2 regions of the Thiocapsa rosea genome follow, and region 1 is predicted to be linked to the other one. Evidence: predicted binding sites of a transcription regulator. Region 1 holds the regulator's gene; the other holds the start of a gene.

The links. Region 1 encodes FNR, which switches genes on or off when oxygen is low (the NO sensors DNR and NnrR bind a similar motif). Its sites were predicted from a motif close to TTGATNTANATCAA; they were not measured.
Region 2: bchE (magnesium-protoporphyrin IX monomethyl ester anaerobic oxidative cyclase) is a predicted target of FNR. The motif match lies at 9,074-9,087, and genes of this name have one in related genera.

Annotation. Positions count from the first base shown of each region.
Region 1 is NZ_RBXL01000001.1:2,768,788-2,784,361, forward strand. Features, by position in the region: gene BDD21_RS12290 (ABC transporter permease) at 1-760, shown strand, start outside; gene BDD21_RS12295 (ABC transporter ATP-binding protein) at 851-2,881, shown strand; gene BDD21_RS12300 (EAL domain-containing protein) at 2,972-4,315, shown strand; gene BDD21_RS12305 (cold-shock protein) at 4,916-5,128, shown strand; gene mobA (molybdenum cofactor guanylyltransferase MobA) at 5,324-5,938, opposite strand; gene BDD21_RS12315 (phosphate-starvation-inducible protein PsiE) at 5,992-6,420, opposite strand; gene BDD21_RS12320 (L,D-transpeptidase family protein) at 6,417-6,905, opposite strand; gene BDD21_RS12325 (DUF2237 family protein) at 6,991-7,362, opposite strand; gene BDD21_RS12330 (transglycosylase SLT domain-containing protein) at 7,441-8,862, opposite strand; gene BDD21_RS12335 (class I SAM-dependent methyltransferase) at 9,042-9,800, shown strand; gene rnhA (ribonuclease HI) at 9,793-10,239, shown strand; gene dnaQ (DNA polymerase III subunit epsilon) at 10,414-11,136, shown strand; gene fnr (fumarate/nitrate reduction transcriptional regulator Fnr) at 11,223-11,981, opposite strand; gene BDD21_RS12355 (sulfur globule family protein) at 12,142-12,543, opposite strand; gene BDD21_RS12360 (CTP synthase) at 12,869-14,512, shown strand; gene kdsA (3-deoxy-8-phosphooctulonate synthase) at 14,509-15,345, shown strand; gene eno (phosphopyruvate hydratase) at 15,479-15,574, shown strand, end outside.
Region 2 is NZ_RBXL01000001.1:2,534,695-2,550,268, reverse strand. Features, by position in the region: gene BDD21_RS27435 (hypothetical protein) at 1-589, shown strand, start outside; gene BDD21_RS11235 (DUF6399 domain-containing protein) at 1,198-2,850, opposite strand; gene BDD21_RS27430 (hypothetical protein) at 3,131-3,964, shown strand; gene BDD21_RS11225 (M28 family peptidase) at 4,291-7,230, shown strand; gene bchE (magnesium-protoporphyrin IX monomethyl ester anaerobic oxidative cyclase) at 7,346-9,010, opposite strand; gene BDD21_RS11215 (hemerythrin domain-containing protein) at 9,215-9,652, shown strand; gene BDD21_RS11210 (DUF2249 domain-containing protein) at 9,657-9,923, shown strand; gene BDD21_RS11205 (hypothetical protein) at 10,125-11,423, shown strand; gene BDD21_RS11200 (TusE/DsrC/DsvC family sulfur relay protein) at 11,499-12,140, opposite strand; gene BDD21_RS11195 (LysR family transcriptional regulator) at 12,436-13,338, shown strand; gene BDD21_RS11190 (hypothetical protein) at 13,940-14,632, shown strand; gene BDD21_RS29030 (hypothetical protein) at 14,658-15,548, shown strand; gene BDD21_RS11180 (hypothetical protein) at 15,554-15,574, shown strand, end outside.

The sequences.
Region 1 (15,574 bases):
GGGCGAGCTGGCGCTCAAGTACCACGTCCTGGGAACCGACAAGGTCGGCGAGGATGTCTTCTATCAGACGCTCAAGAGCATCCGCACCGGGCTGCTGATCGGCACGCTCACCACCCTGGTGATGCTGCCCGCCGCGGTCTTGCTCGGCATCATGGCCGGCTATTTCAGGGGCTGGGTCGACGATGTCATCCAGTATCTCTACACCACGCTGAACTCCATCCCGGGCGTCCTCCTGATCGCCGCGGCCATCCTCTTGCTGCAGGTCTACATGAGCAACAATGCCGACGACTTCGCGAGCCTGGTCGAGCGCGCCGATCTGCGTCTGCTGTTCCTGGTACTGATCCTGGGCGTGACCAGTTGGACCGGTCTGTGCCGACTGTTGCGCGGAGAGGCCCTGAAGCTGCGTGAGGTCGACTATGTCCAGGCCTCCACCGCCTTGGGTGTCGGTCACTTCACCCTGATCGGCCGTCACATCCTGCCCAATGTCATGCACATCGTGCTGATCACTCTGGTGTTGGACTTCAGTGGGCTGGTGCTTGCCGAGGCCGTACTCTCCTACATCAACATCGGGGTGGACCCGACCATGAATTCGTGGGGGAACATGATCAACAGTGCACGGCTCGAGCTGGCGCGGGATCCGGTCGTCTGGTGGTCCCTGACCGCGGCCTTTGTCTTCATGTTCGCCTTGGTGCTCGCGGCGAACCTTTTTGCCGACGTGGTGCGCGATGCCTTCGACCCGAGGCTCAAGGGTGCACGCTGATCACGTCTGCGAGCACACTGTGTTTGCCGTGCGTGCGGTGCGTCCGTGCGGTTCAATCGCTCGTTTTGGAACGAAGAGGGTGAGCGTCTGATGTCGTCCGATGTGCTGCTCGAGGTCTCGGGGCTGACGACGCTGCTCGGGGATGCCGCGCGCCCGGTGCGGGTCGTCGACGGGATCGACCTGACCATTCGCCGTGGCGAGACCTTCGTGCTGCTCGGTGAATCCGGCTGCGGCAAGTCCATGACGGCGCTCTCGCTGATGCGGCTCCTGCCGCCGTCCGGACGGGTCACGGCGGGCGCGGTGCACTTGGCCGGAACCGACCTGCTGCGCCTGACCGAGGCCGAGATGCGCGGGGTCCGCGGCGGGCGTATGGCGATGATCTTCCAGGAGCCGCAAACCTCGCTCAACCCCGTGATGAGCGTCGGCGACCAGATCGCCGAGGCGGTCCGGGTTCACGAGGGCGGCTCGCGCGATCGCACTCCGGCGCGTGTCGTGGAGCTGATGCGCGCGGTCGGTATCCCGGATCCGGCCCGACGGGTCGAGGAATACCCGCATCAGCTCTCGGGCGGCATGAAGCAGCGCATCATGATCGCCATGGCCTTGGCAGGCGATCCGCAGCTCCTGATCGCCGACGAGCCGACCACCGCGCTGGATGTCACCATTCAGGCCCAAGTCCTGCGGTTGCTGAAGGATCTTCAGGCGAAGACCGGCATGGCCGTGCTCCTCATCACCCACGATCTCGGCGTGGTCGCCGAGACGGCGGACCGTTTGGCCGTGATGTATGCGGGCCAGATCCTGGAGACCGCGACGACCGAGGCGTTCTTCGCCGCGCCGGCGCATCCCTATAGCCGCCGCTTGATGGAGAGCCTGCCCGGCGCGGCCAAACGCAGTGCGCGTCTGGCCGTGATTCCGGGGCGCGTTCCGCATCTGGATCAGGCGTTCGTCGGATGTCGGTTCGCCGAGCGCTGTGATGCGGTCATGCCGCGGTGTCGTGATCAAGCGCCCGTCTGGCGCGACCTGGAGACCGGGCAGGGCGTGCGCTGTCACCTGTGGGACGAGGACGACGGGCAGCCCGAGGGCTTGACGCACGGGATCCGGGATCCGGTTGTTGTTCCGCCATCGGTCCCGGAGGCCCCGACGGATCCCGGCGCAGCCCTTTCCCCCATGCTGCAGGTCCGGGATCTCGAGGTCCACTTCCCGATCCACGACGGCGTCTTCCGGCGTGTCGTCGGGCAGGTGCGCGCCGTCGACGGCCTGACCTTCGACCTGACCCCGGGCCGCACCTTGGCCTTGGTCGGGGAGTCCGGCTGCGGCAAGACGACCGCCGGCAAGGGCATCCTGCAGCTGACGACGCCAACCGGCGGCTCGATCCGTTATCGGGGAGAGGAGCTGACGGGGCTAGGGCATCGCCGGATGCGTCCCTTCCGCAAGGATCTTCAGATCATCTTCCAGGACCCCTACGCGGCGATGAATCCGCGCATGTTGGTCGGCGATCTGATCGGCGAGGGCCTCCAGGCGCTCGGAATCGAGCGCAGTCGGGCGGGGCGGATGCGGCGCGTGGTCGAGCTGCTCGATCTGGTCGGCATGGACGCCGATGCCGTCGAGCGCTACCCGCACGAGTTCTCCGGCGGGCAGCGTCAGCGCATCTGTATCGCCCGCGCGCTCGCGGTCGAGCCCAAGCTCATCGTCTGCGACGAGCCGACCAGTGCGCTGGACGTCTCGGTCCAGGCTCAGATCCTCAACCTGCTGAAGGATCTTCAGGATCGTCTCGGGCTCGCCTATCTCTTCATCACCCACGACATCTCGGTGGTGGCCTATCTGGCGCATGAGGTGGCGGTCATGTATCTCGGGCGTGTCGTCGAGCGGGGGCGGGTCGATGAGGTCCTCGATGACCCGCGCCATCCCTATACGCGCGCGCTGCTCTCGGCGGTGCCCGTCATCGATCCGGAGAAGCGGCGCACGGTGATTCGTCTTGAAGGCGACATGCCCTCGCCGAGCAACCCGCCTTCGGGCTGCTACTTTCACCCGCGCTGCCCGGAGGCGGTTGCGGCCTGTGCGCAGTCGTATCCGCAGGAGACGCGTCTGAGCGAGACCCGTCTTGTCCATTGTCTGCGGGTCTGATGCGAACAGCGCCACCTCTTGTGTTGAAGGCCCGCGCGCCGTATGGTTTTGTTACTCCAGTTGGATCCGTGCGCGGCGAGTCCGTTCGCAATGAGCAAAGCGAAGCAAATCCTCTGCATCGACCCCGAACCCTCGGATCTTCGCATCGCAGCACTCCTCAACCGTAAGGGCATCGCGGTCGATCTGACCGAGGTCTCCACGCGCGAAAGCCTGCGCAGCGCCCTGGAGCGGCCGAATTGGTGGGATCTGATCTTGTGCGACGGCGAGAGCGTCGAGGGTCTCGGTGTGGAGGCCGCTATCCTGCCTTTTCGGGACGAGCTGGATGCCTCTTTGGTCCTTGTGAAGGCGGTCGAAAGTCCGTTGAGTGTGCAACAGGGTCATCGTCTCGGCGCCGCAGACTTGGTCGTGCGCGACGAGATCGAGCACCTTCTGGTGGTGTGCGAGCGCGAGCTGCAGAGCTGCGCCCTTCGCAAGGAGTTACGTGCTCTACGCCGCACGGCGGGGCTCCTCGATCAGGCTGCCCCGCGGTCGGTCGTGCTGGCGACGATCCATGACTTGAGTCGCAGTGCGCGCCCGGACAAGGAGGGTGTGCAGCGCAACGGCGCGGCGCTCGGCGCAAGCCCGGCTGACGATCAGACCCGTATCCGTGCGCTGATCGATGCAGGCGGGCTCACGCTCGAATTTCAACCGATCATCTCGCTGAGCACGCACGAAGAGCATCGAAGCATGTTCGAGACCTTGGTGCGTCTCAAGGACGACACCGGCAAACTGCTGATGCCCGCTGAATTTCTGCCCGTCCTGGCATCTGCCGGATGGATGACCAAGATCGACCTGTGGATCCTGCGCCGCGCCTTGGCGACGCTTCAGGAGATGCAGGAGGGCGGAGCGCAAGACGCGGTGCTGTTCATCAATGTCGCGACCGAGACCCTGAGCTCCGAGGAGACGGCGAAGGCGCTGGCAGCCTTTATCTCGGCCGCCCGCCTTGCGCGCGGCTCGATCGTCATCGAGGTGCGCAAGTCCGCCTTTACCGATGCGCGATTGGCCTTGGAGCGTTTTGCCCGGTCGCTGCAAGCCAAGAATCATGGCCTGTTGATCGAGGATGCCGGAGTGGATGACTGCGCCTTTCTCGCGGAGCACCGCGACCTCATCACGCATGTCAAGCTCGAGCGTAGCCTCACACAGGGGCTGGTCGAGCGGCGTGTTCCGCAGGATGCGGTGAACGCGCTGGTGCAGTGCGCGAAGAAGGAGGGCATGCGGGTCATCGCGTTGGCGGTCGACAACGCCGAGCTTCTGCCGATGCTGGCTGCCGCGGGTGTGGATGCGATTCAGGGGCATTTCGTCAGCATGCCTTATCAGAATCTCATGTACCCCAGCATTCAGCGTGTCGAGTCCAGCTCCGGTCCGGCCTGGCAGGGTCCCGAGCGGGTCGGTTGAGAGGTTCCGTGCGTGCGCAAATTTTTTTGCTCCGATGGCTGCAACGGGCGCGCATTTTCCGAATTTCGCGGTACACTAGGCGCAAGTGAAAGCCCCGCGCATGGAATTCGGGCCTGGTGCTTCGAATCGCTCGGCACCGTTTGAGGCCACCCCTGTGCGAGATCAAATCTCGAGATCAGACGATCGACCCCATTCCGACATCTGCTTTTTATTCCTGCCTCCTCTCCAATTCCGTGCCGATGAGCATCCGCCTTCCAGTAGAGGTTGTCGCGTCCGGTTCAGCGCATCGGGCAAGGCGCGAGTCGTGGCTGCGCCTCGAGCGAAGGGCGATCGGAACAGGGATGCCGTTCGGTATGGTGCGTTGCGGGAGCTGCACGGTGATTCGGGGTACGGCACGACAAGAAAAATCCGGTTAAGGCATGCTGCACGCGAACCATGGAACGCCCTTCGGTGACCGGGATCCGACGCATGATAAAGACTGAGTCAGATGGTCTTGATTCAGATTCCACTCAAGATCGAGTGGAGGACACACTAGCCTTATTGCAAGGCTGGGTTTAAGTAAAGCCAACTCAGGTTGGTCCGTTAAGTGATGAGGTTGATATGCCAGGTGAATTGGTTTCCGGGACGGTCAAGTGGTTCAATGACGAGAAGGGATATGGCTTCATTGAGCGCGAGGGCGGCAAAGACGTCTTTGTCCATCATAGTGCCATCAATGGATCGGGTCGTAAGACGTTGCTCGAGGGTCAACGCGTGACCATGGAAGTCACGCAAGGCCCCAAGGGGCCGCAGGCGGAGAACGTGACCCCCGACTGAGGTTGCGACACCACCCGGAGCTGAGCTGATAGGCACGATCCAACGCAGGCAAAGGTCTTCGTTGGATGCAGTCTGAGGCACCCGGCCCCCGTCGCACTGCTCTCAATGGGCTACGGCCCTTGAGAGCATTATGTTTCGTTGTGCTCTGTCCCGCTCGGCCCTATCCGGGGCACCGACTCTGCTGTCCCCGCCCTGTCACGTCGATGTCTTCAGCTGTGCTTCGAGTCGCGCGACGTCCTCCGCTGAATTGATGTTTGAAAACGCTTGTGGCCGATCGCTGAAGTCGGCTAGCGCAGGGCGATGTCGAACGATCCAATCCGCAACCTTTCGAGTGCCCGCCGCGAGATCGGCCGAGAGTTCCGGTTCGAGCGAGACCGGCATCAGGGCATAGACCGGGTGAATGCGGACCCCTTCGGTGACTGTTGCCAGAGAGGCATCGTCCGATGCCAACGCGGCGATGAGTCCGCGCGCGAGATCGGGCGGCAACAAAGGCCCGTCGCACGGAACGGTCAAGATCCAATCGGTTCGAGCGGCGCGCATGGCGCACAGCATCCCGGCTAAAGGTCCGTTGAATCCGGGTTCGGAGTCGGCGATCACGGGCACGCCGTATCCTGCATAGATCTCGCGATGACGGTTTGCGTTGATGAGCAGCGTGCCGACCTGTGGTGCGAGTGCATCAAGGATCCATTCGATCAGCGGGCGACCGGCGAACTCCACCAGCCCTTTGTCGACGCACCCCATGCGACGTCCGCGGCCACCGGCCAGGATGACCCCGGTGATCTCGCGTGGTGTCGGCGCAGTGCGCTTCATTCCGAGTCCGAATGCGGGTTCGCCTGAACGTTTCGCCCCGACTTGCGTCCCGATCAACCCGCATCCTCGTCCCGGCTCGAGGCGCTGTAGGGGAAGCGGACATGCCCGAAACGGATGAGGAGTACGGCGACGGCCAGAATCAGGATGGCGACCGAGGTGGCGATGATCGCGGTCTCGGTCATCTCCTTCATGTCGATGATCAGGTGGCGGGCGAGTGCAACCATTGCGATATAGAGCGGCATGCGGATCGGCAAGGCGCCGGATTGCAGGTAGATGCCGACCATCGTCAGCACCTCGAGATAGATGAAGAGCAGGAGAAGATCGCCGAGGCTGACCGCGCGGCGGCCGACCATCTCCGTGATCTCCTGGATACCGGCGATGAGCGTCGCGACGGCGATCACCACGAGACCGACCATCTCGACCCAGGAGAGGAGCCGCCCGCCGACCGACACGATGCGCGATTTCGATGGCTCTGGGTTCATGGCAAGATCTCGATCGACGTCCCGTCGACGGTGAGTGACCAGATCTCGTCGATCTCACGGTTGGAGACGGCGATGCAGCCAAGCGTCCAATCATCCTCGATCCGCGTCGAGCGGTTTTTTCCGTTCGGTTGGCCGTGGATCAAGATCATCCCTCCGGGCGGTTCTCCGCGACGCTCGGCTCGCCATCGGTCGCCGGGGCTTGGATAGGAGATGTGCAGCGCCTTATAAAACCGGCTGCGGTCGTTCCGCCGGTCGAGCAGGTAGCGTCCTTCGGGGGTGCGGCCGTCGCCCTCGCGTGTCTTGTGCCCGATCGGCTGAAACCCGAGCGCGATCTCATAGCTCCGCAAGGTTCGGTCGCCCTGCATCAGGTAGAGGCGACGCTCGGCCTTCTTGACGACCAACCGGTCTGCCTTGCCCGGGGGGGCACGATGGGACGGTGCGTGGGTTGGGGGCGCGCTCGGATCCGCGATCGGGAGGTACGACATCGCCGGTGCGGGCGCCGAACCCATCGACAGCACTGCGGCGATGATCAAGGCATGGCCTGGTGCGCGACCAGATCTCGCCCTTGCCTCACGACAGGTCGAAGGCATGCGATTTGAGGTCGGCGAGACTGACGACCTCAAGTGCGCGCTCGTGGGTCGCCCTCAGGACGACGCGCGGGGCTGCGCCGGCTTCGAGGGCCTCTTGCCACCGCGCGGCACAGAGGCACCAGCGATCACCCGGTTTGAGGCCGGGGAAGCCGTATTCGGGTTGAGGGGTCACGAGGTCGTTGCCGCGGGCGAGGCTCAGGGCGAGGAATTCGCGGGTCATGCGCGCGCAGACCGTATGGGATCCCAGGTCCTGCGGGCCGGTCTCGCAGTCGCCGCTGCGCGTGAAGCCGGTCAAGGGATCGGTCGAGCAGGGCTCGAGGGGCTCACCCAAGACATTCTTGTGATTCGACATCGAAACTGCCCCCTTCGGAAGTGCCTTTAAAAGCGCTGACGCGCTTCGCCGAAGTGTACCAGCCGAATGAGTCAGCTGTCAGGAGGTCGGAGCCCGCCCCGGCGGATAGATGAGGATCAGGTCGCCCGGATTCAGCCGCGTCTCGGCGAGCCGATTCCAACGCTGGAGATCCTTGACGCTGACCCCGTAGCGCTTGGCCAGTGTCTTGATCGAATCGCCTTTGGTGACCAAGTGCGTGATCAAGGCGGAGTCATCGGTCGCCTGGACCTTGAGTGTTTGACCCGAGAGCAGCGGCTCGCGAACGGAGATGCCGTTCAGCTCCGCGAGTGCGCGCGGCTCGATACCGTTCGCGCGCGCGATCGAGGCGATGGTCTCGCCACCCTTCACCACATGGATCTTATGGCGCTCGGCACGCGCGAGCGTCGAGCGGGTTGCGGCACTGGATCGGGACTGGGCCGCAGAGGCCCTGGCCGGCATGATCTGGACCTGGCCCATCTTCTTGCCGATCCGCTGCCCGGTCCCGGCCGGCACCAGAATATGGCCGGGGCCGTCGGGAGCCGTCCGTCCGAGCTTGAGTGCGGGGTTGAGACGCTGCAGCTCGTAGAGCTGCACGCCGGTCGCCGAGGCAACCCGGTTCAGATCGACCGGCTGCTGCGTGCGAACCACCTCGAGCTGGGGACGATCCGGCACCGGCGGAAGGTTGAGGCCGTAGCGGGTGGGTGCGGCGACCAGGCGCGCGGTGGCGAGGATCTGCGGCACATACTGTTTGGTTTCGTTCGGAAGGTTGTTGAGCGACCAGTAGTCGGTCGGCTTGCCGCTGCGGCGATTGGCGGCCTGTGCGGCGGCCACGCGACCCGGACCGCAGTTGTACGCAGCCATGGCGAGCGCCCAGTCGCCGTCGAAGCGTCGGTTGAGCTGCTCGAGATAGTCGAGTGCCGCGCCGGTGGAGGCCAGCGGGTCGCGTCGGCCGTCGTACCAGGCATCTTGTCTCAAGCCCATCTCGAGCCCGGTGTAAGGCATGAACTGCCAGATCCCGGCGGCCGCCTTCGGCGACGTGGCCACCGGATTGAAGCGACTTTCGACATGAGGCAGGAAGGCGAGCTCCATCGGCAGTCCGCGCCGCTCGATCTCGGTGACGATCATATGCAGATAGGGCATCCCTTGCTGGGACATCCTGGAGAGATACTGGGGGTCTCGGCGGAAGCGCTCCACCGTGCTGTCGATGCGTGCGTCTGCGTGGAGATCCAGGCTCATCCCGGTACGGACACGGTTCCAAAGGTCACCGCGCGGATCCGCACGCCCGGCGGTGTATCTTTCCATGACCACGACATCCGTGGCCGGTCGGACGAAGCCGTATTCGCGAGCGGACACCATGCCTGAGTAGCCGGAGTCTCCGAAGTCGTTATCGACCATGCGGGTCTCCGTCGCGCATCCGTTCAAGAGCAGCGATAGAACGCCGAGCGCGCCGAGCGAGCGCGCAAAACGTGCGGCATCAGGCATGTTTCCCCCCTAGGAATTCCCGGTAAGTGATTGTTTAATTGAGTTTTCCAGGAATTAGGAAAGCATCATACCCAAAGCCGGCCGTTAATTCCAGATCCGGTCGCAGGAAATTCCGCTCGACGTCCGCACGACAGTGCGCTCAATCACGGTTAACATGCGGCTCTTGAAGAGGCATCGGCATGACTGTGCGCAAGGACCCGGGTTCACCCCTGGCAGAACTACAAGACTGGTACCGGTCGCCGCTCGGAGCCGAGGTGGCGGCGCTCGAGAGCGCGTGCGTTCAGCGGCTGCTGAGCGACACCTTTGGCTATTACCTGGTCCAGATCGGCGTGACCGAGAGCTTTCGAGACGCGATGGCCTCGAGCCGGATCCGCCATCGTATCCTGATGCCCTGCGAGCAGCCCTCCGGTCACGCTGGGCGCGAGATCGTCGGATTGCCGAGCCGCCTGCCGCTAGCGAGCGATTCGATCGACGCACTCCTGCTGCCGCATACCCTGGATTTCTCGCCCGATCCCCAAGCGGTGCTGCGCGAGGTCGAGCGCGTTCTGATCCCGGAGGGGCGGGTGATCGTGCTGGGCTTCAACGCACTCAGTGCCTGGGGCCTCTGGTCGCTGCTGCACGGCTCCGGTACGCAGGTCCCTTGGTGCGGGCGTTTCCGCACTGCTTATCAAATCGAGGATTGGTTGTCCGTGTTGGGTTTCGATATCGAGCTTCGCGAGCACATCATGTTTCGGCCGCCGTTCCGGCGCGCCTTGGGGCCGAGCTGTGCGGCATTCGACACCTTGGGTCGGCGCCTCTGGCCGATCCTGGGTGGTGTCTATTTGATCCGGGCCGTCAAACGCGTGGCGACCTTGACGCCGCTGCGCCCGGCTTGGGGGCGGTCGCTGTTGCGCGGCGGTGCTGCTGAGCCGACGACACGCAGGGCCGGTCATGCCTGATTGCGTGCGCGCCTATACCGACGGTGCCTGCAAGGGCAATCCGGGACCCGGGGGGTGGGGTGTCCTGCTGCGATGGGGGGAGGTCGAAAAGGAACTCTGCGGCGGCGAGCGCGCGACCACCAACAACCGCATGGAGCTGATGGCGGTCATCATGGCGCTGGAGGCCATGAAGCGTCCGACCTGTCTAGAGATCGTCACCGACTCTCAATACGTCAAGCGCGGTGTCGAGGAATGGATGCCGCGTTGGAAACGCAACGGCTGGCAGACGGCCGATCGTAAGCCGGTCAAGAATCGCGACCTCTGGGAACGTCTGGATTGCGCCATCGGCGCTCATCAGGTGCGTTGGAAGTGGGTCAAGGGCCACGCCGGTCATGCCGAGAACGAGCGTGCGGATAAGCTGGCGAATCGCGGGATCGGGGCTGAATCGCGTCCGGCATGACATGCGCGGTTTTCGCGTCGACTCAGCGTCGCGTGATTCGGATTGCGTCGGCGCAGACGCGATTCAGATGTTCAAATTTTCCTTTTTTAAACCGCGTCAGGTCCGAGGCATTTGGAGTCCGCGGGGACTCGCTTGCCTGCAACCCGGCGGGTTTCATTCTGGACGCGGTTTATAATGAGACAGATCGTGCTCGATACCGAGACCACGGGTCTCGATCCACAGGCTGGCCATCGCATCATCGAGATCGGCTGTGTCGAGCTGATCGACCGGCGCCTGACCGGAAACAACTTCCATCGCTATCTTCAGCCGGATCGGCAGATCGATGCGGGCGCTTCCGACGTGCACGGGATCACCAACGCCTTTCTCGCCGATAAGCCGCGCTTCGCCGAGATTGCCGAGGGCTTTCTGGACTACGTGGAAGGGGCCGAGCTGATCATCCACAACGCGGCCTTCGATCTCGGGTTTCTCGATCGCGAGATTGCCGGCTGGAACGCCGAAGCACCGCGGATCCCGGACCTGTGCGAGGTGACGGACACGCTGCTCATGGCTCGGCGCATCCATCCGGGGCAGCGCAACAGCCTCGATGCCTTGTGCAAGCGCTACGGCGTGGATCATCGCCATCGCGACCTGCACGGCGCTCTGCTCGATGCCGAGATCCTGGCGGATGTCTATCTCGCCATGACCGGCGGGCAGGTGGCCTTGAGTCTCGGGGAGGAGGTCGCGACGCCGTCTCATGCAGGGCCGGACGCTCGGCAGCGCGGCCGACTGGATCCGAGTCGGCCCAGACTTCGCGTGATTCGAGCCGACCAAGCAGCGCTCGACGCACACGCCGAGCGCCTCATGGCCATCCAGGCCGCGAGTGCCGAGGGTTGTCTTTGGCTTCGCGTGGAAGGATGACGCCTAAACTGCGCCGACTCCGGGGTGCTTGGTCGCTCCGGGGCCGATCCAATACGACCGATATCTCACATCTCACCGGGCGCAGTTTAGCTCTGCTGCTGTTGGCGCCGATTCTGCCCGGCGCCGCCCACCAGCGACTCCAGCATGCCCACGTCGAGCAATTGGATGTGCTTGCGGTCGACATTCATCAGGCCGTCGTCTTGGAAGCGCGTGAAGAGTCGGCTGACGGTCTCGACGGCGAGCCCCAGATAATTGCCGATCTCATGCCGGGACATGCTCAGATAGAAGTCCGTCGCGGACAGCCCGCGTTTGTGCAGACGCTTCGACAAGCTGAGCAGGAAGGCGGCGAGCCGCTCTTCGGCATTCTTCTTGCCGAGCAGCAAGAGCATATCCGTGTCGTGTCCGATCTCTTTGCTGAGCAGTCGGAACATCTGATGCTGCAGGCTGGGGATGGTTGCGGTCAGCTCTTCGAGCCGCGTAAACGGGAGCTCGCAGATGGCGGATGTCTCAAGCACCTTTGCCGAGCAGGCGTGGATGTCCTTGTCGATGGCATCCAGTCCGATGACCTCGCCGGGGAGATGAAAGCCCAGCACCTGCTCGCCGCCCTCGGGGCTGGGTGCGAAGGTCTTCACCGAGCCGGTCTTCACGACGTAGAGCGAGCGAAATCGGTCTCCGTCGCGAAACAGGAAATCACCCCGGTGGAGCGGACGCGTGCGTTTGACGATCTCGTCGAGTCGCTCGACATCATCCGGTGCAAGGCCCATGGGCAAGCAAAGCGACGACAGGGAACAGTTCCTGCAGGCGATGCGAATAGTCTCCAGCGAGATGACTTTATGGTGGCTCACGGCATCGCCCCTCGATCTTCGGTCGACAGATTTTGAACCGTCGCTTGATCTGGATCAAGCGAAGATTATCTTCTTGTCATCCGGTCGACCTCGACGCGTAAAAAAGGCCGCGCCCTCGCGGGCGCGGCCTTGACGCGAGCCTACCGAATCTGCGTATGGCTTACTTCGCTTCGCCGGTCGCGGGGGCAGCGGGCGCGGCGTATGGAGCGGCATAAGGCACGCCGTAGAAGGGTGCGCCGTAACCGGGATAGCCATAACCGTACCCGGGGTAACCGTAGCCGTACCCCGGATAGCCGTAACCGCGTCCGTAACCGCTTCCGTAGCCACGACCGCGGCCGTAACCGCGGCCGCCGCCGCTCATGTTCATGTTGAAGTCACCCCATCCGTCGCCGAGCATATCGCCGAACATGTCGCCGAGGCCGGAGCCGTAGCCGGGTCCGTAACCACCGTAGCCAGGGCCACCCCAACCCGGTCCACCCCACCAGGCTTGCGCCGGGCTCACGGCGAAGGCGGCGGCCGCTGCGATGGCGGCTGCACTCATCAATTTTGCTGACTGACGCATTGTTGACGCTCCTGTGTTTCTGCTCATCTTCTTAGGTCAAACATCGATCAAGGCCGCTGCGTCGGCGCCCGATCTTATCGAGCGCCTGCAAAGCCGAGAAGGTGTGTTTCGTCCTTTGCGAAACCAACCCGACTATAAAACACCTCCTCGGGTTTTGTGAAGGTCGCGCGCGTACACGGAGTCGGCCTCCGCGGAACCGCCGGACCTGGTCGCGTCGAGCCCTTCCGAGTGGCCGATCGGCGGCATTCGCATTGAGCAGTTGCGGGGTTTTTGGTAGCTTGTCGGCGGATCCGGGCCACTGCCCTCGACTGCCTCCTCTACCCCCATGACCAAGTTTATTTTCATCACCGGCGGTGTCGTCTCGTCGCTCGGTAAAGGCATCGCTTCGGCGTCTCTCGGGGCGCTGTTGGAGGCTCGCGGCCTGCGGATCACCATGATCAAGCTCGATCCCTACATCAATGTGGATCCGGGCACCATGAGTCCGTTCCAGCACGGCGAGGTCTATGTGACCGACGACGGGGCCGAGACCGACCTCGATCTGGGCCACTACGAGCGCTTCCTACGCACCCCGATGGGTCGCAACAACAACTTCACGACCGGCCAGATCTACGAGAGCGTCATCCGCAAGGAGCGCCGCGGCGATTATCTCGGGCGCACCGTTCAGGTCATCCCGCACATCACCGACGAGATCAAGCAGGCGATCCGTCTAGGTGCCGAAGGTGCGGACGTGGCCATGGTCGAGATCGGCGGAACGGTCGGCGACATCGAGTCCTTGCCTTTTCTGGAGGCGATCCGCCAGATGCGGGTGGAGGAGGGGCGCGAGAACGCGCTCTTCATGCACCTCACCTTGGTGCCCTATATCCGCACCGCCGGCGAGATCAAGACCAAGCCCACGCAGCACTCGGTCAAGGAGCTGCGTTCCATCGGGATCCAGCCGGATATCCTCTTGTGTCGGGCCGAGAAGCACCTGCCGGACGAGGAGCGGCGCAAGATCGCGCTCTTCACGAACGTCACCGAGGACGCCGTCATCTCGGCCGTGGACGCGGACAACATCTACCGCATCCCGCGCCTGCTGCACGACCAGAAGCTCGACGAGCTGGTGGTGCGCCAGTTCCGGATCGAGGCCCCCGAGGCCGATCTGCGCGAATGGGACCGCGTCCTGGAGGGCTTCGATCACCCCGAGCAGGTCGTGCGCGTCGGCATGGTCGGCAAGTACATGCACCTGACCGAGGCATACAAGTCGCTCTCCGAGGCACTGGCCCACGCCGGCGTGCACACCAAGACCAAGGTCGAGATCGTCTATCTGGACTCGGAGGTGATCGAGCAGGAGGGGGCCGACAGCCTCGACGGACTCGATGCCATCCTGGTGCCGGGCGGGTTCGGCGAGCGCGGGATCGAAGGCAAGATTCAGGCGGCCCGCTACGCGCGCGAGCACCGCATCCCCTATCTCGGGATCTGTCTCGGGATGCAGATCGCGGTCATCGAGTACGCGCGGCATGTTGCCGGATTGGAGGGCGCCCACAGCACGGAGTTCGATCGCCAGACTCCACATCCCGTGATCGCGCTCATCACCGAGTGGCGCGACGAGCGCGGTCGGATCGAGACCCGTGACGAGGGCGTGGATCTCGGCGGCTCGATGCGTTTGGGCGGACAGAATTGTCGCCTTGAGCCGGGTAGTCTTGCACGAAACGTTTATGGCAAACCGCAGATCCGCGAGCGCCATCGGCATCGCTACGAGTTCAACATCTGTTACCTGAACGTGATGAAGGACGCCGGGATGCGCTTCTCCGGCTGGTCGCTCGACAACCGGCTGGTGGAGATCATCGAGATCCCGGATCACCCCTGGTTCATCGCCTGCCAGTTCCATCCGGAGTTCACCTCGACCCCGCGCGACGGGCATCCGCTCTTTTGCGGCTTCGTCCGTGCCGCGCTTGCGAGGCGCACCCTCGTTCAGGGTGCCGCGGCATGATGCTGCTCCCCGGTTTCGAGGTCGGCCTGGATCGTCCGCTCTTCCTGATCGCCGGTCCCTGTGTGATCGAAAGCGCGGGGCTTGCCGAGGACACGGCCGGCGCGCTCAAGGAGTTGACCGACGATCTGGGGATCCCCTTCATTTACAAGTCGTCCTTCGACAAGGCCAACCGATCCTCCTCGGGCAGCTTTCGCGGTCTCGGGATGGAGCAGGGTCTGGCGATCCTGGATGGCGTGCGTGAGCGGATCCGCGTTCCGATCTTGACCGACGTGCATGAAGACACCCCGCTATGTGAGGTCGCGGATGTGGTGGATGTCCTCCAAACGCCGGCCTTTTTGTGTCGCCAGACCAACTTTATCCAAGCGGTTGCGAGCCAGGGCAAGCCGGTCAACATCAAGAAGGGTCAGTTCCTCGCCCCGTGGGACATGCGCCACGTGGTCGAGAAGGCGCGCGCGACCGGCAACGAGCAGATCATGGTCTGCGAGCGCGGCGTCTCCTTCGGCTACAACAACCTGGTCTCGGACATGCGCGCGCTCTCGGTGATGCGCGAGACGGGCTGTCCGGTCGTCTTCGATGCCACACACTCGGTGCAACTGCCGGGCGGGCAGGGCGATCGTTCCGGCGGTCAACGCGAGTTTGTTCCGGTCTTGGCCCGCGCCGCGGTGGCCGTCGGCATCGCCGGGCTCTTTATGGAAACCCATCCGAATCCCGATCAGGCGTTGAGCGACGGCCCCAATGCCTGGCCTTTGGACAAGATGCGTGGTCTGCTCGAAACCCTGGTTCAGATCGACCGACTGGTCAAGTCGGCCGGTTTTGCAGAGCAGGCGCCTTGAATCGAACAACGCGATCGGACACGCGTCGGCGTCGGACCGATCGTCGCGAGACTCCCCGTTGAGGCCCTATACACTCCTGCGATTCTTCTGAAGAACCGCGCCGTTCTTGCTTTTGTTTTTGGAGAGACATGCCATGTCCGAAATCGTCGATGTTCGCGCCCGCGAGGTTCTGGACTCCCGCGGTAACCCCACAGTCGAGGCCGATGTCATCACGGCCGACGGCGCGATC
Region 2 (15,574 bases), 230 kb from region 1:
ATTCATCAGGGTCAAGAGCCCCATTTCTGATGTTGAGTATTTTGCACAGCCGATATTGATAGACAAGCCATCAAATCATAGATTCAAATCTTTTACTTATGTTGACAGCTTTCCCTCATCATCAACCAACATCCCTGTAAGCCAAAGTATTAGATCAGCCTTGGCTGAGGATGGTTACTATAGAGAGACTGCTGCCAAACTTAAATTAATAATACCAAAGCACAATAAACTGTCTAACGATTTTTGCCAGTGGCTAAACAAGAAAGGAATACCAGTCAAGCAGGAAGAAAATTTCATAGATGTATTATTTGAAGTTAACAACGTAAGCTATATAGCAGAATTGAAAGTTGTTTATGGAATTGGGACCACAAAAGCAATTCGCGAAGCTCTAGGACAACTCCTAGAATATAATTATTATCCTGGCAGAAATACAAACAAAGAATGGATGATCATTCTTGATCAAACCCCCTTAGCATCTGATCAAAGTTACGTAGAAAAACTGATAACAGAAATCAAATTTCCTTTAAGAATCGGATGGCAAACAACTAAAGGGTTTGAATTCTATCCAGTATGGAAAATAAAGTTATAACAAGCGGTTAAAGCGCGGACCCCGCAGACGCGACGGAGCTTTTTCTGCAAGGTTGTGCCAGCGGGGCCGCTTAACCTTGGCGTTGGGCAGCGATAGATGAGACATCGAGACTTAAATGGAAGAAATCAGCGGCATTCCGATAGTTCAACTAGCTGATGTAATCAAGCCCGTTCTTGATCGCTATGGTCGCCCTGCAAACGATCTGGCGATCCGGAATGACATTTTGGCCGATATTCGCCGCGCTCTTGTCAGTGGAGATAAAGACAGGATCCGGCTTTTTCTTTCCCAAGACGAAGCGTATTGGATCGGTACCCTGCAATGGGCGTACTTTCAGCGATTCGAGGGAGTAAACCCGCTTGAGGGCTACAAGGACTGGGCGCGTGCCAAGTGTGATCTCCTATTGGCTATTGCCAGTAGAACCAGAGAGGACGATGGAATCATTCAGCATCTGCTCAACTATGAAGATTTTCATGTGGAAGTGCTTCCGTTCCCATTTGGTCCCTCGTTTATCGTTCGGCTGTATGAAATGCGGGGGCTAGATTTCTTTCTCTTCCATTACATGGGGGGAGAGACTTCCGCGGCCTTGATCATCGATTGGTCCACTGTTGCTAAGCCGCCACAGGAACGAGGTAAGGCTGCCTTGCCGGGCGCGGTCGTCGTCGGGCCGGTCGGGCGGGCCAGGGCATGCGCTCGAGCACCTGCTCGAACAAGGATGGGTGGGGTTGAGCGAAGAAGCGCTCGGCGGCCGTGGTGCCGTCGGGCCGCTTGATCGCAAAGTTGTGCAGGGCGGTCAAGACCTGCTGCTTGCGCGGACTGAGTCGGTGATGCCCGTGCTGATAGAGCGCGAGGAAGCCGTTGCGTCCCTCGACACAGGAGCTGCTGCGCTGGAACAGATCGGCACACTCCCCGGCGACCTGCTCGAGATGGTGACGGGTCTGCGGATCCAGCGACTGGATCGGGTGCGAGGGCTGCCTCAGCGGGGCGAGACGCTGCGCACTCAGTGCTCGGAGTCGATGACGGGGCTCGGCGCGGGTGCTGCGTGCGGCGACGCGCTCCAGATAAAGCGCCGGGATCAGATCGTCGAGCATCGCCTGCTCGATGGCCGGTGCCAGGTCCAGCGCCTGCACCCGGGTGTTGACCATCATGAAGAAGAAGGTCAGCGTGGCGACGAGGCTTTGAGTCAGGCGCTTCGCCTTGGCCAGATGTGCGCAGAGACGCTCGGAAAGATCCGCTTCCTCGGCGATCGCCTCCAGGCGCGCAAACAGCGTTCCCAGACGCGCCTCCAACTGCTCGGGGGTTTGCGCCTGTCCCTGTTGGATCTCGTAGGGATGATCGACCTCGCTGAACGCACCGATCAGGGCTTTGGCCTCGGCGCGGTGCGCGTGGGCCTGCTCGCGCGCAAGGCTGGCTTGGACGTAAGCGCTCAGCGCCTCGTCGATGCGCGCGGCGAACGCCGGCGGGCGCCCGGGGCCGTGGCGGCGCCGATGATAGGCCTGCTCGGCGGCGCATTCGTCTTGCCAGCGCGCCTTCGCCTCGGTCTCCGCCGTCTCGGCCTGTTGCTCGGCGCGCTTCAGCGACAGACTCATCGCCTGGCTGACCTCATGCTGCAGATGAAACAGGTCCGTGGCATGGTGTGCGCCCAGATCACGCTCGACATGCGCCAACAGCCCCTTGGCCTCATCGCTGGTGCCTTGCACCACCGTGACATTCAGCCCCTCGAGTCCACCCTCGAGCGCCCGTGTCCAGGCCGCCGCCGAGCGCTCATCGCTCCTGTGCTCGAGCAGGATGAAGTTCGAGACCGCATCGATGCCCACCAAACGCATGCCGTCTTTCCACGTCTCATCTTCGGCGATGCTCAGTGTGCGATGGGGCATGGCTTGGGCCAGCGTCCCGCGCAGTTCGGTGGCGGCGGTGACGATCTGCTCCTCCAAGCCGGCATGGAACGCCTGCTGCGCACCGTAGGAGGCGCCGATGAATGCCGACAGCCCACTGCGCTCGAGAAAATCGCAGACCACGCGCACGCCCGCGCCGCCCTGCTCGCCGATGCTCCAGTGCGCGGCAACCAGGATCCGGCGCAGCCACACCACGCCCTCGGGCGTCTCGACGAAGGCCGACAGCGCCGCCGGCGCCGATGGCGCAGGGGACGCGTTCCAGTGACGCAGGGTGCTGCGCGCCACGCCGGCGCCGCTGACCGCCGCGCGTTGACTCTGCCCATCCTGCCGGGCTTGCGCCACCGCATGCAGGTGCTTGGCGCGATCCAAGCGATCGTGGATTGGCGTGGGGCGTCGATCTGCACTAGAGTCGACACAGGCAGGAGCATCGGACAACGGCGTTTCCCTCGGTCAGTTTGCACTTCCAAGGGTACGCCTCCCCGGCGCTCCTGCCACTCCTTCAGGATGCTTGATCGCCTACCGAAACACGCGGTTTTGGACCAACCGATGATCAAGGCCGACTTCCGCACACGAAGATGATGTGCTTTTCGAACATGCAACAAGCGTAGCTAAGTCCCTTACGCGGCTCGGCCGCACCGCCGAAGCAGCGTTGGTCGAACGCGAACTAGGGGAACGAAAGGAGCGGCTCGCCGCAATTCGACGGGACTTCAAAGGTCCAGAGTATGACCCGTCAGCGCATCTCATCGCACGTATTCGTATCGCCGGCGAACGGTTTTGGTCCGAATATTTGACAGCCGAGGTGTGGACCAAGGTTGACCGGCAATCTTCCTCTGAATTGGTGGACGCATTTTCGACTGAATATCTGCTCAAACAAGAGGTGCTTTCAACTTGGAGCACGGTAGCCTTGGCCCTGTGTAAAGTCGTTGAACGTGAGACTGCAAGAGCTATTTGCACGCCTTGGAAGGAGCATTTCCAAAGGGCCGCATGGAAAACACCACAAGCGGAGTCTGAGACGGCTCGCAAGCGGATTGAATCTCGCCTGATGACATTCAAAACGCTTCAGTCTTGCTCCTCAGATAATGGGCACTCACCAACGCTCGGACAGTTAGTTTTCATCGCTAAGTTCTGGAATGATCCCATGATGGACCGATGTACGGACCTATTCAAGAATATCCGTAGTCGGGTGAATCGAGCCTCACCAGACTTTTCTGACCGAGTCGCAAAACTCGCACGCGTTCTAGAACAGCCACTCAAAACGGATGGCGCGGCATTGACCATACCAGAAGTCCGCAACCGTTCCGCGCACCCGCGGGAGGACGAAGATGTTGACTGGACTTCATTTATTGACCAGATCAGGGAAACACTTGGTAAACCGCCAGTCGAACTACTCAAGCTAGTGGTGCACCTGACTGTTGCGGGTAAATCTGCCCAACAAGGCGCTGCACCGGACGCTGATTCCGCTGCGCTCCATCAGCGCCAGTGAGCTTGGTCGCTGGGGCTCCGTTCCCTACGTCCTTCCGAGAGGTCGGACCCACCTCGGCGGCAGTGGCCACAAAGTCCGCATCGAGACCCCGGTCCGATTGATGAAGTACGCGTTTCGGACTTGGTAGCCTGCCAGCGGACCCGCAGGAGGCCAGATGCAACGCATCGGCGAAATCGGTTCCCTGCTCGGTGCTCGACCGATCCAACGCATGCACGGTGACTGCGGCTCGCGTCCGAGGGTTTGTGACCGCTGCCCGACGCCCTTACCCTTGCCGACACGAAGACCGCTCGAGCGGCCCATCGACACCACCCGAGGATGCCCGACCCATGCCCCGATTGCTCCGTTGCACGACCGCCCTTGCCCTGGCCGGACTTGTCTCCGGCCCCGCGCTCGCGATGGCCGAGGCGTCCTCCGGTCACGAGGCGCGGTTGCTGTCGAACCCCCGCCAGCTCATCTTCGAAGGCAGGCGCTCGGGCGAGGGCTACTTCAGCGCCGATGGCCGCCTCATGGTCTTCCAGAGCGAGCGCGAGGCCGGGAATCCCTTCTACCAGATTTATTTGCTCGACCTGGAGACCGGCGACACGCGCCGCATCTCGACCGGTATCGGCAAGACCACCTGTGCCTGGATTCATCCGCAGGGCGATCGTGTCCTTTATGCCTCCACGCATGCGGATCCCGGCGCCGAGGCGGCGCAACGCGAGGAGTTGGAGAAGCGCGCCACCGGACAGGGCAGCCGCTACTCCTGGAGCTTCGATCCGGCTTACGAGATGTACGAGGCGGACACCCGGGGCAACCTCCTGCGCCGTCTCACCACCGCCGAGGGCTATGATGCCGAGGGCTCCTGGTCGCCGGACGGCAAGACCATCGTGTTCGCCTCGAATCGTCATGCCTATGCCGGCGATCTCTCCGAAGACGCACGCGCCGCCTTGGAGCAGGATGCCTCGCGTTCCATGGAGATCTACATCATGGACGCCGACGGTGGCCAGGTGCGCCGACTCACCGACTCGCCCGGCTACGACGGTGGCCCCTTCTTCAGCGCCGACGGCAGCCGTATCGTCTGGCGGCGCTTCGACGAGGCCGGCAAGGTCGCCGAGATCTGGACCATGCGGCCCGACGGCAGCGACCAAAGGCAGATCACCCGGCTCGGCGTCATGTCCTGGGCGCCCTTCTTCCACCCGAGCGGGGACTACATCGTCTTCGCCAACAACGCGCACGGCTACGACAACTTCGAGCTCTACATCGTCGACAGCGACGGACAACGCCCCCCGGTACGCGTGACCGACACACCCGGCTTCGACGGTCTGCCCGTCTTCACGCCCGACGGCAAACAGCTCGCCTGGGCGAGCAGCCGCACTGCCGACAAGCAGGCACAGATCTTCATCGCGGACTGGGACGATGCCGCCGCGCGCACCCTGCTCGGGCTGAACACGCCCGAGGACGCCGCAACATCGCCGGACCCGGCATCCGGCATGAGGATGCCCGCTCCGACCCGCGCCGAGATCGCCGCCGAGGATCTGCGAACCCATGTGGACGCGCTCACGGCCGAGCCCATGGCCGGCCGCATGACGGGGACCGAGGGCAGCCGTCTCGCAACCGCCTATGTCGCGGAGGCGATGGCCCGCATCGGGCTCCGACCCGCCGGCGATGACGGCGCCTGGTTCCAGCCCTACGGGTTCATCTCGGGCGTCACGCTTGCCGAAGGCAATCGTCTGACGCTCGCCGACCCGGATGGCCCAGCCGCCGAGCTCGCGGTCGACCGGGATTGGCGGCCGCTTGCCTTTTCGGGCAGCGGGGCGGTCGAGCCGGCCGAGACCGTTTTCGCGGGCTACGGCATCGTCGCGCCCGCCGCCGAGGGCCAGCCGGCCTACGACAGCTATCGGGATCTCGATGTCTCCGGCCGCTGGGTACTGGCCTTTCGCGGTCTGCCCGAGGACGTCTCGCCCGAGCGTCGTCAACATCTGAGCGAATACGCGGATCTGCGCTTCAAGGCGATGGTCGCGCGCGAGCAGGGCGCGCGCGGCCTCATCCTGGTCAGCGGCCCGAGCGCACGGGTCAAGGATCAGCTCGTCGCGCTCGAGAACGAGGCGGGCGCGGGGCCCGGCAGTTTGCCGGTCATCTCGGTGACGGATGCCGTCGGACAGCAGTTGCTCGCCCCGGCGGGGAAGGATCTCGCCGCGGTCCAGCAGGCGCTCGACGGCGGCGAGGCCGTGTCGGGTTTTGTCCTGCCGAATCTTCGACTGGCCGCCGACATCCGTCTGCAACGCGAGGAATCGGTCGATCGCAACGTCCTCGGGCGCCTGCTCGCGGGCGATCGGCCGAGCGAGCAGGTCGTGATCGTCGGCGCCCATGTCGACCACATCGGCGACGGCACGGGGCTCGACTCGCGCGACGAGATGCCGGGGCGCATCCATCCCGGCGCCGACGACAATGCCTCGGGCGTGGCCGCCTTGCTCGAAATCGCCGAGGATCTGGCGAGCCGCAAGGCCCGCGGTGCGCTCGATCTGCGTCATGACCTGATCTTCGCGGCCTGGACCGGCGAGGAGATGGGCCGGCTCGGCTCGGCCGCGTTCGTCGAGGCACGCACCTCGGGCGATGCGGGTCTCGGCGGGCAGGTGCTGGCGTATCTCAACCTCGACATGATCGGTCGCCTGGATTCGCATCTCAGCATCCAAGGCGCCGGATCGAGCAGCCTCTGGCGCGGCGAAATCGAACGGCGCAATGTCCCCGTCGGCCTGCCGCTCCAAGTCCAGGACGATGCCTATCTGCCGACCGACTCGACCTCCTTCTATCTCGCCGGCGTGCCGATCCTGAACTTCGTCACCGGCGTGCACCAGGATTACAACACCTCGCGCGACACGGCCGATCGGCTGAACTACGAGGGTCTGACCCGCGTCGCCCGTCTCGCCGGTCTCCTCGCCGGGGCCGTCGCGGTCCGCGAGGCGGCCCCGGACTATATTGCGCAGGAGAAACCGAGCACGGGCGCAAGCCGCGCCAACCTCCGCGCCTATCTCGGCACCATCCCGGCCTACGACAAGACGGACCTGAAGGGCGTGCTGGTCGACGGGGTCGCCAAGGACGGACCGGCCGAGCGCGGCGGCATGCGTGCCGGCGACCTGATCGTGTCGGTCGCCGGTCGCCGGATCGAGAACATCTACGACTACACCTATGCGCTCAATGCGCTGAAGGCCGAGGAGCCCGTGACCGTCACGGTCGAGCGCGACGGCACCGAGCAGCCGCTGTCCATCGTACCGGCGGCGCGGGAATAGTGTTGCGCCGCCGGCTCTGCCGAGACCGCCCGAGACCCGAAGCCCGACGTCGAGGGCTTTGGTCCCGCACCGCCGTGCGGCAACGTTTCTAAACCCTAGGCAGAGTGAAGCGCACCTACTCGATCATCACCTTGACCGACGCCTTGCCGACCGTCTTGGGCAACGTCGGCGGTGCGACCGTGAGGGCATCGATCTCCGCCTGATCGAGCTGCTCTTTGCCGCCGCCGCAGGCCATGATCTGGGCCTGGACGTCGCCCTTGATCTTGCGGCTGTGCTTGGCCTTCCAGTCGGTGCCGCCCTCGGCGACGCGGGTACGTTTGGGGTCGAAATGGAAGTCGACCTTCTTCTTGGACTGCGGACCCCAGTAGTTGACCTTGCCCAGATCGTAGAACTTGCGCTCGAAACCGGCCTTGAGAAACGCCTTCAGACAACCGAGCAGATAACGCCGCCGCTCGCCGCTGCCGGCCCAGGGATAGGAGAAGAGCGCCTTGTGCATGTAGAAACGGCGATAGTTGTGCATCACGCGGTCGAGCAGCTCGGCGCGATCCATGGCGGCCGGCTTGATGATGGGCGTGACGAAGTTGTACTTCTCGTAGTCGAAGATCTCGACCTTGTCGCCCAGCTCGCGGAACAGATCCGTGAAGGGCCAGGGGGTGTACATGGCCCAGTTGGCGAGGTCCGGTTTCCAGTCGCGCGCCATCTGATAGGTCTCTTCGAGCGTCTCGGCGGTCTCGTTCTCGAGTCCGACGATGAACTGCGCCTCGGTGAGGATGCCGGCGTCGCGCAGCAGGCCGATCGCTCGTTTGTTGTCGGCGACCGTGGTCTCCTTGTTGAAACGGTCAAGCTTCAATTGGGCCGCGGCCTCGGTGCCGAGCGAGACATGGATCAGGCCGGCCTTGCGGTAGAGCGGCAGCACGTCTTCGTCGCGCAGGATGTCGGTGACCCGGGTGTTGATGCCCCAGAGGATCCCGAGATCGCGCTCGATCAGCTCCTCGCAGAAGGCGATGAACTTCTTGCGATTGATGGTCGGCTCCTCGTCGGCGAGGATGAAGAAACCGACATCGTGGTCGCGCACCAGGGTCTCGATCTCGTCGACCACCTTCTTGGGATCCCGGATGCGGTAGTCGCGCCAGAACTTCCACTGGGAGCAAAACGAACAGGTATAGGGACAACCGCGGGCCATGTTCGGGATAGCGACGCGTTTGTTGAGCGGAATGTAGTTGTACTTGTCCCATTCCAGCACGCCCCAGTCGGGGGTGATGGCGTCCAGGTCCTTCACGGTCGGGGCGGCCGGGGTGGCGATGATCTTGCCGTCGACGGCGTAGGCGAGACCCTTGACCTTGCCGCGCTCCTCGGGCCAGCGGCCTTCGTCGACGGTGCGCACCAGATCGACGACGATCTCCTCGCCCTCGCCGCGCACGATGGCATCGATCCAGGGCGCCTCGCCGAGGACCTGCTGGTACATGAAGGTGGCATGCACGCCGCCGAGGACGGTGACGATCTTGGGGTCGACCTCCTTGACGATCTCGAGCAGACGCTGGGCCTTGTAGATGGAGGGCGTGATGGCCGTGCAGCCGACGATGTCGGGGCGATAGGCGACGATGGCGGCGCGGACCTGCTCCTCGGACAGATCGTTGGTCATGGCGTCGACGAAGCGCACCTCGGTGAAGCCCGCGGTCTTGAGCGCACCGGTGAGATAGGCCACCCACGCCGGCGGCCAATTGCCGGCGATCTCGGCGCCGCCCGAGTGGTAGTTTGGGTGGATGAAGAGAATGCGCATGCGTCGAGCCCCCGGCCTGTGGTGAGTGTCAATGAAGATTGACAGTCGACCTCATTGTCGTCCTTGACACAGGTCAAATCCGCGCGGGCCGCTCGGGTTTGCGGGCCTTACCCGCGCGATCGCGTGCGATGGGATCTGACCTAGGTCAAGGACGACCCGCGCGATGCCGGGAGAATGCCGGGCCAGTCAACCGGAGGATTCGCCATGACCGACTCGATCGCCACCTATATGACCGACGACCACCAGCGATGCGACCATCTGCTTGCCGCCTGCGAGCGAGCGATCTCGAACGGCAATTGGACGCGACTCGCCGAGCAGGCAACGGAGTTTTCCAAGGCCCTGATCGACCATTTCGACATGGAGGAACAGATCCTCTTTCCCGAGCTGGTCGCCGTCAGCCCTTGGGCGTCCGGGCCGACCGGCATGATGACCATGGAGCACGGGCAGATGCGCAGTCTCGTCGAGGAGTTCAGCGAGGCGGTCGGCGCGCAGGATGCAGATGCCTGTCTCGGGATCCTGGAAACACTCCATCTGCTGATCCAACAGCACAACTCGAAGGAAGAAGGCATCCTCTACCCGATGGCCGAGGAGAACCTGGCCGACCAGACCCCGGACATCCTGACTCGGCTGCAGGCAGCGTAAGACCATGGACAGAACACTCGACGTCAGCGATCTTCCCGCCCCGGAGCCGATGGAGCGGATCCTCGATGCACTCGCCGACCTGCCGCCCGGCGATCGTCTGCGCGTGCTCCACCGTCGCGAGCCCTATCCGCTCTACGACATGTTGCGACGCATGGGTTACCGCTGGGAGATCAGCTCGGACGGCGATCGGTATCGCATCCTGATCTCGGCCGTGGCCGCGCGTCAGCGTCCGGTCAGTCGATTACGGCAACAGGGCGCGAGCCGTTTTTAAACCGCGCTGCTCGTTGGGCCACACGGTGCTCATAGCTCGGATTCCAGGTCTTTCCCTGCTCGCCAGCGTCGGCGCCGCGCAGTTTAAAAAGATCAATTTATTCATTTTTCTGAACCGCGTCGCGCCAATGGCTTCAAGTGTCCACGACGCTCCAACCAAACGACAAAGCGACCTCACGCACTCCGAACGCGGTTCAAAAAAATGATGGGCACCGGCGGACTTTCGCTCGATCAGGCCCCGCCGATCGACGTCCCCGCGCGCTTCTTCCTCACCGCGCCGCTGTTCGCGATCGCCGCCGGCCTGCTCTTGGCCTGGCAAGGCCCGACCCTCCTGATCTCGCGCTGGATGCCCGGCGCACTCGCCGCGACCCACCTGATCGCCATCGGCTATCTCGGTTTGATCATGTGCGGTGCGCTGCTTCAGATGTTGCCGGTGGTCGCCGGCGCGCCGGTCCCGGCGGTGCGCCTGGTCGGCACGGCGACACATCTCTTGCTCACCCTCGGCGCCGCCGGGCTGGCTTGGGGGCTTGCGGGAGGCGGCCCAACCCTACTTTGGATGGGGGCCGGCGCCGCTGCGCTGGGGTTCCTGGTCTTTGTGGTCCCGCTCGCGATCGCCCTCGTGCGTGCGCGTGGTGCGCCGGGGACCTTGCTGGCGCTGCGAACGGCCGCCTTGGCCCTGGCGCTCACGGTCGCCCTGGGGTTGTTGCTGGTCGCCGTCCTCCAGGGGTGGATCCGGGTTGCCGAGCACACCCGCTGGGTCGATACGCACGCCGCTTGGGGGTTGATGGGTTGGGTCGGGTTGCTGGTGGTCGGCGTGGCGATCCAGGTGCTGCCCATGTTCTATGTCACCCCGGCCTTTCCGGCGCCGATGCGGCGCTGGTTTGCACCGGCCGTCCTGGTCGGGATCGGCGTGGCGAGTGCTGCCTGGATACTGGGGGCCGACCTCGTCGGGCAGTCCGTCTTCGGTGCGATCACGCTGGGCTTCTTCGGCTTTGCCCTGATCACACTGCGCTTGATCAAACGCCGCGAGCGACCACGACTCGACCCGACCCTGCTGCACTGGTGGGCGGCCATGCTGAGCCTCTGCGGCGCTGCGCTCGCTTGGGCCTTCGCGGCGCCGCCGACCCTGATCGGCGTGCTGCTGTTGGTGGGGGTCGGCGTCGGACTACCGGCCGGTATGCTGTTTAAGATCCTGCCGTTCTTGACCTGGTTTCACCTCCAGCATCGCCAGCTCGCGAGCGGACGGTTCGACCTGCGCATCCCGCACATGGGCAGCCTGCTGTCGACGCGGTGGGCACGGGTTCAGTTCGGCTTACATCTCGCCGCCCTGGTGCTGCTCGTGTGCAGCCTGTGGGTTCCGGTCTTGGCCCGACCTGCAGGCATCGCGCTCGCACTGGCCTCGTTGGTCTTGCTCGTGTTGCTCATCGGGGTGGCGCGCACCTATCGACGGTTCGCTGCCCTGCTCCGGTCCGCGCCTTCAAAAGCGGGACCGCAAACCTGAATCGACCTCATCCGACTGCGCCCCCTCTCCCCAGCCCTCCGCGAGGGGGGGCGGGGTGTGAACGCTTACTTCCGCTCAGTGCTCACCCTTCGTGCGCAGCAGCCCGGCCAACCGATTGCCTTGCTTCTGCGGACCGCCGCGCGGGAAGAGTCGATGCAGGTAGCGGTTGCTGCCCTTCTCGCCCCCCCAGACCTTGCGGAAGTGGGCGATCATGTCGCGCACCATGGCCTGGGTGCCATGCTTGGCATAGCTCGCTCTCAGGAAGCGGATGATCTCCCAATGCTCCGCGTTCAGCTCCAGCCCGTCATGAGCCGCCAAGGCGCGGGCAAACTCCTCCGACCAATCCGACGGATCCACGAGGTAGCCTTCGCTGTCGGTGAGGATCGCGCGGTCACCGACCTGGATGCTGCGCGTGGTCATGCTCGGGTAGGCGTTGCTGCCGGAGGGAAACTCGCCGGGTAAGCCCTTCGAGTCCCGCTCGGATTGCGTGATCGACCAAAGCTCGATCGGGATCTCGCCGTCGAGACGACCGTCGAAACGCTCCACACCGGACACCAGAATCTTCCCGCTGGTCGGCGGCAGATCAAAGTGCGCCACACCCGCGCGGTCGGTGAAGACCGGCGCGGTCTCCGAGCCGTCCGCATCCAGCTTGAGCACGACTGGCGTGCGTTTGAGCGGTTCGCTCGTGACCTTCATGGACACCTTTACGTCAATCATCGTCTCGTCTCCGACTCCATCGATCTTGATCTCTATCATCAAATTAGCTGCTACTTGACCCCAAGACAAACGAATCCTTTCGGCGATAGATATCGACGTTTTCGATTCAAAACCCGACCTCATGGCGGTATGCTGCATCGGAACCCACAGCCTTGATGACCCGGGAACCTTATCCACGACGGGGTTTCAACCAAAGACATGTTCAAGCACCTAAACCGCGTCCGCTCCGACGCTGATGGATCGATACAAAGCGCATCCAACAGGAAACGGGCGCATGTCATGATGGACATGGCTTATGGACATTGACCAGGTCAGGACCTTCTTGGCGGTGGCCGCGCACGGGAGCTTCCAAGAGGCCGCCAACCGCGTGCACGTCACCCAATCCACGGTCAGCGCACGCATTCAGGGTCTCGAGCATTACCTGAACGCACGGTTGTTCGTGCGCAATCGCTCGGGGGCGACGCTGACGCCCGCAGGTCGGCGATTTCTTCGGCACGCAAAGTCACTGGTGCTGACGCTCGAGCAGGCCCGTCACGACGTCGGTCTCCCCAGCCGCTTTCGAGCCAGCATCACGATCGGCGCACGGATCGCCCTTTGGGACGGCTTTTTACCGCTCTGGGCGGGTCGGATGCGCGAGCAGGCACCGGATGTCTCGATCAGCAGCGAGATCGGTTTCGAGGAGGACCTGATGCGGCGCATGGTCGAGGGCACGCTGGATCTCGCGCTGATGTACACACCGCAGCACAGCGCCGGCCTTCAAGTCGAGCACCTGTTCGACGAGACACTGGTCCTGGTGACCAGCGATCCGAAGCGGACCGAACTGGACGACGGCTATGTTTACGTGAGCTGGGGACCGACCTTCTACGCCCAGCACAGCAAGGTCTACCCGAATCTGGAACGGCCTGCCCAGATGGCCAACATCGGCTGGCTCGGTCTGCAGTTGATCCTGGCCAACGGAGGGACCTGCTTCGTCCCGGAGCGCGTCGCCGCACCGTACGTGCGTGCGGGATGCCTGCACGTCGCACCCGAAAGCCCGCAGTTTCTGTTGCCGGCCTATGTGGTCTATCCGTTGGAGAGCGAGTCCCCCGTACTCGATGCAGCGTTGTCGACCCTGCACGCCGTCATCGCGGAACGATCGCCCGCCGACGGCGGCACCTCGACGGAATGCTCGCCCGAGCCGATCGCTGCCGGGCACTAGACGTATCGTCGCAGCGCGCGAGGACGCGGCCCAGCACCGCCTGGCTAGGGGCGGTCAGGGTTTGGATCCCGCGGCACTTGTACTCGAATTCGCTCTCCGACACCCATCCCGCAATCGCCGAACCCGGCACCCGCTGCGCCGGCAGCCTATGCCCGGGAACGAATCCCTTCCCTGATCGGCCCAGCCTAGCTCGGCGTCGCCCGCGACGGCGAAGGGCACCTCTAGCTCGGCACCGGGTGTCGTAACCGCTAAGCGCGAAACGGCTCACCGGTCGGAGCAACGCCTCGGCCGATGCCCTTCGCCGGCTGACCTGCGCCGGGCGGAAAGCGGCAACACCTTCGGCCAGCGCCAGCTGATCCACAGGCTACGCCGAGCCGACAGGGCCCTAGCGCTAAAGGGTGAGCCGGCAGGTGCGGAGCCGCCGAAGCACGTTTCGCCTGCGGAGCCCGGTTTCCCCTGGTCAGCGAAGCCCGCTTCGTTGGCGCCACGCACTGAACCCGGCAACGACGCGGCCCCATGCGTTGGCACGCTGGCTGCTCACAGACGCCATAGGGAGCGACTGGCTCCCGCCTCCACAACCCCAACACGCGAGAGTCAGGTCATGGATCATCCAAACGCCTTTGCGGAATTCTCTCCCCAGTTCGAGGCCCCGTTCGGAACCCAGCTCGAGAGCTTCGAGTTCGAGGGACCGGACTGGAGCGGCGAGGCCGAGCACGAGTTCGAGTTCGAGTTCGAGTATGAGGTCTTCGACGAGGCCGAGTTGATGGAGTTGGCCGGCGAACTGCTGGCGGTCGACTCGGAGGCGGAACTGGATCAGTTCCTCGGCAAGCTGGTGCGCCGCGTCGGCAGCGCGGTCGGGCGCGCGGTGCGCTCGCCGCTTGGCCGGCAAATCGGCGGCTTCCTGAAGGGCGCGGCCAAGCGCGCGTTGCCGCTCGCGGGCGCTGCCTTGGGCGGCATGGTCGGCGGCCCGCTCGGCGCGAAGATCGGTAGCGGCCTGGCCAACGCGGCTGGCGGCGCGCTCGGCCTCGAGGCCGAGATGTTGTCCCCGGAGGACCAAGAGTTCGAGGGCGCCAAGCAGTTCGTGCGTCTCGGCGGACAGGCGGTGCGAGCGGCGTTGCAAGCCCCAGCCGGTGCGAATACTGCCGCCGCCGCGCAGCAGGCAGTGACCAGCGCCGCCGCGCAACTCGCGCCGGGCCTGTTGCAAGGCCGCCCGTCGCGCCGGCCGCCGATGCCGGCCGGTGGTTCCGGACGCTGGGTCCGCCAGGGCCGCAACGTGCTGTTGCTGAACGTCTGAGTACCGGTCTTCCAGAGGAATCGACATGCACGATCTCGATCGGGTACGGCTCGAGTCCGGCGCGGACTTCGAGCAATGGGCTGAGCCGCCTGCGGACAACGGCGCGTCCGCACTGCAGGCCGAGGCGTTTGAATTCGAGGCCAGCGAAGAGCCCTTCGCCGCAGCTGGCGAGATGGTGTTCGACGAGGCGCAGGAGATGGAACTGGCCGGCGAACTGCTGGCGACGACCTCCGACGCCGAGCTGGACCAGTTCCTTGGCGCCCTGATCGGGCGGGCTGGCCAGGTCATCGGCCAGGCCGTCCGCTCGCCCACAGCACAGGCGCTCGGTGGCTATCTGAAGGGCGCGGCCCGGCAGGCCCTCCCGGCTGTCGGCGGCTGGGTGGGCGATCAGCTCGGCTCGGCCGCGGGCAGCTGGGCTGGTGGTCGGGTCGGGTCGGCCGCGGGGGGACTGGCCGGCAGTCGCCTCGGTGGGGTCCCCGGTGGGGCGGCCGGCCGCATAGCCGGGGGAGCGGCGGGCCGCTATGTCGGTGGCAGGGCCGGCAGCGCCGCCGGACGCTGGCTCGGCACGCAGGCCGGCACTGCGGCGGGCCGGCTGTTCGGGCTCGAACTCGAGGGTCTGAGCGGTGAAGACCAAGAGTTCGAGGTCGCGCGGCACTTTGTCCGTTTCGCCGGTGCCGCGGTGCGCAACGCTGCCACCGCTCCGGCCTCGCCGAATCCGGTTGCGGCGGCCCGTGCCGCAGCCATCGCCGCAGCCGAGCGCCATGCGCCCGGCCTGTTGCGGCCGACCGCCCCGAGGCGGCCGGGTCCGGCCGTGGCGCCGGCGATCGGCACCTCCTCTGCCCTCGGTTTGGCGGGCCGGGCGCAGAGCGGGCGCTGGATGCGCCGCGGCAATAAAATCGTCGTGCTCGGGCTGTAGCGGTCATGGACGCCGCGACTGCCGCC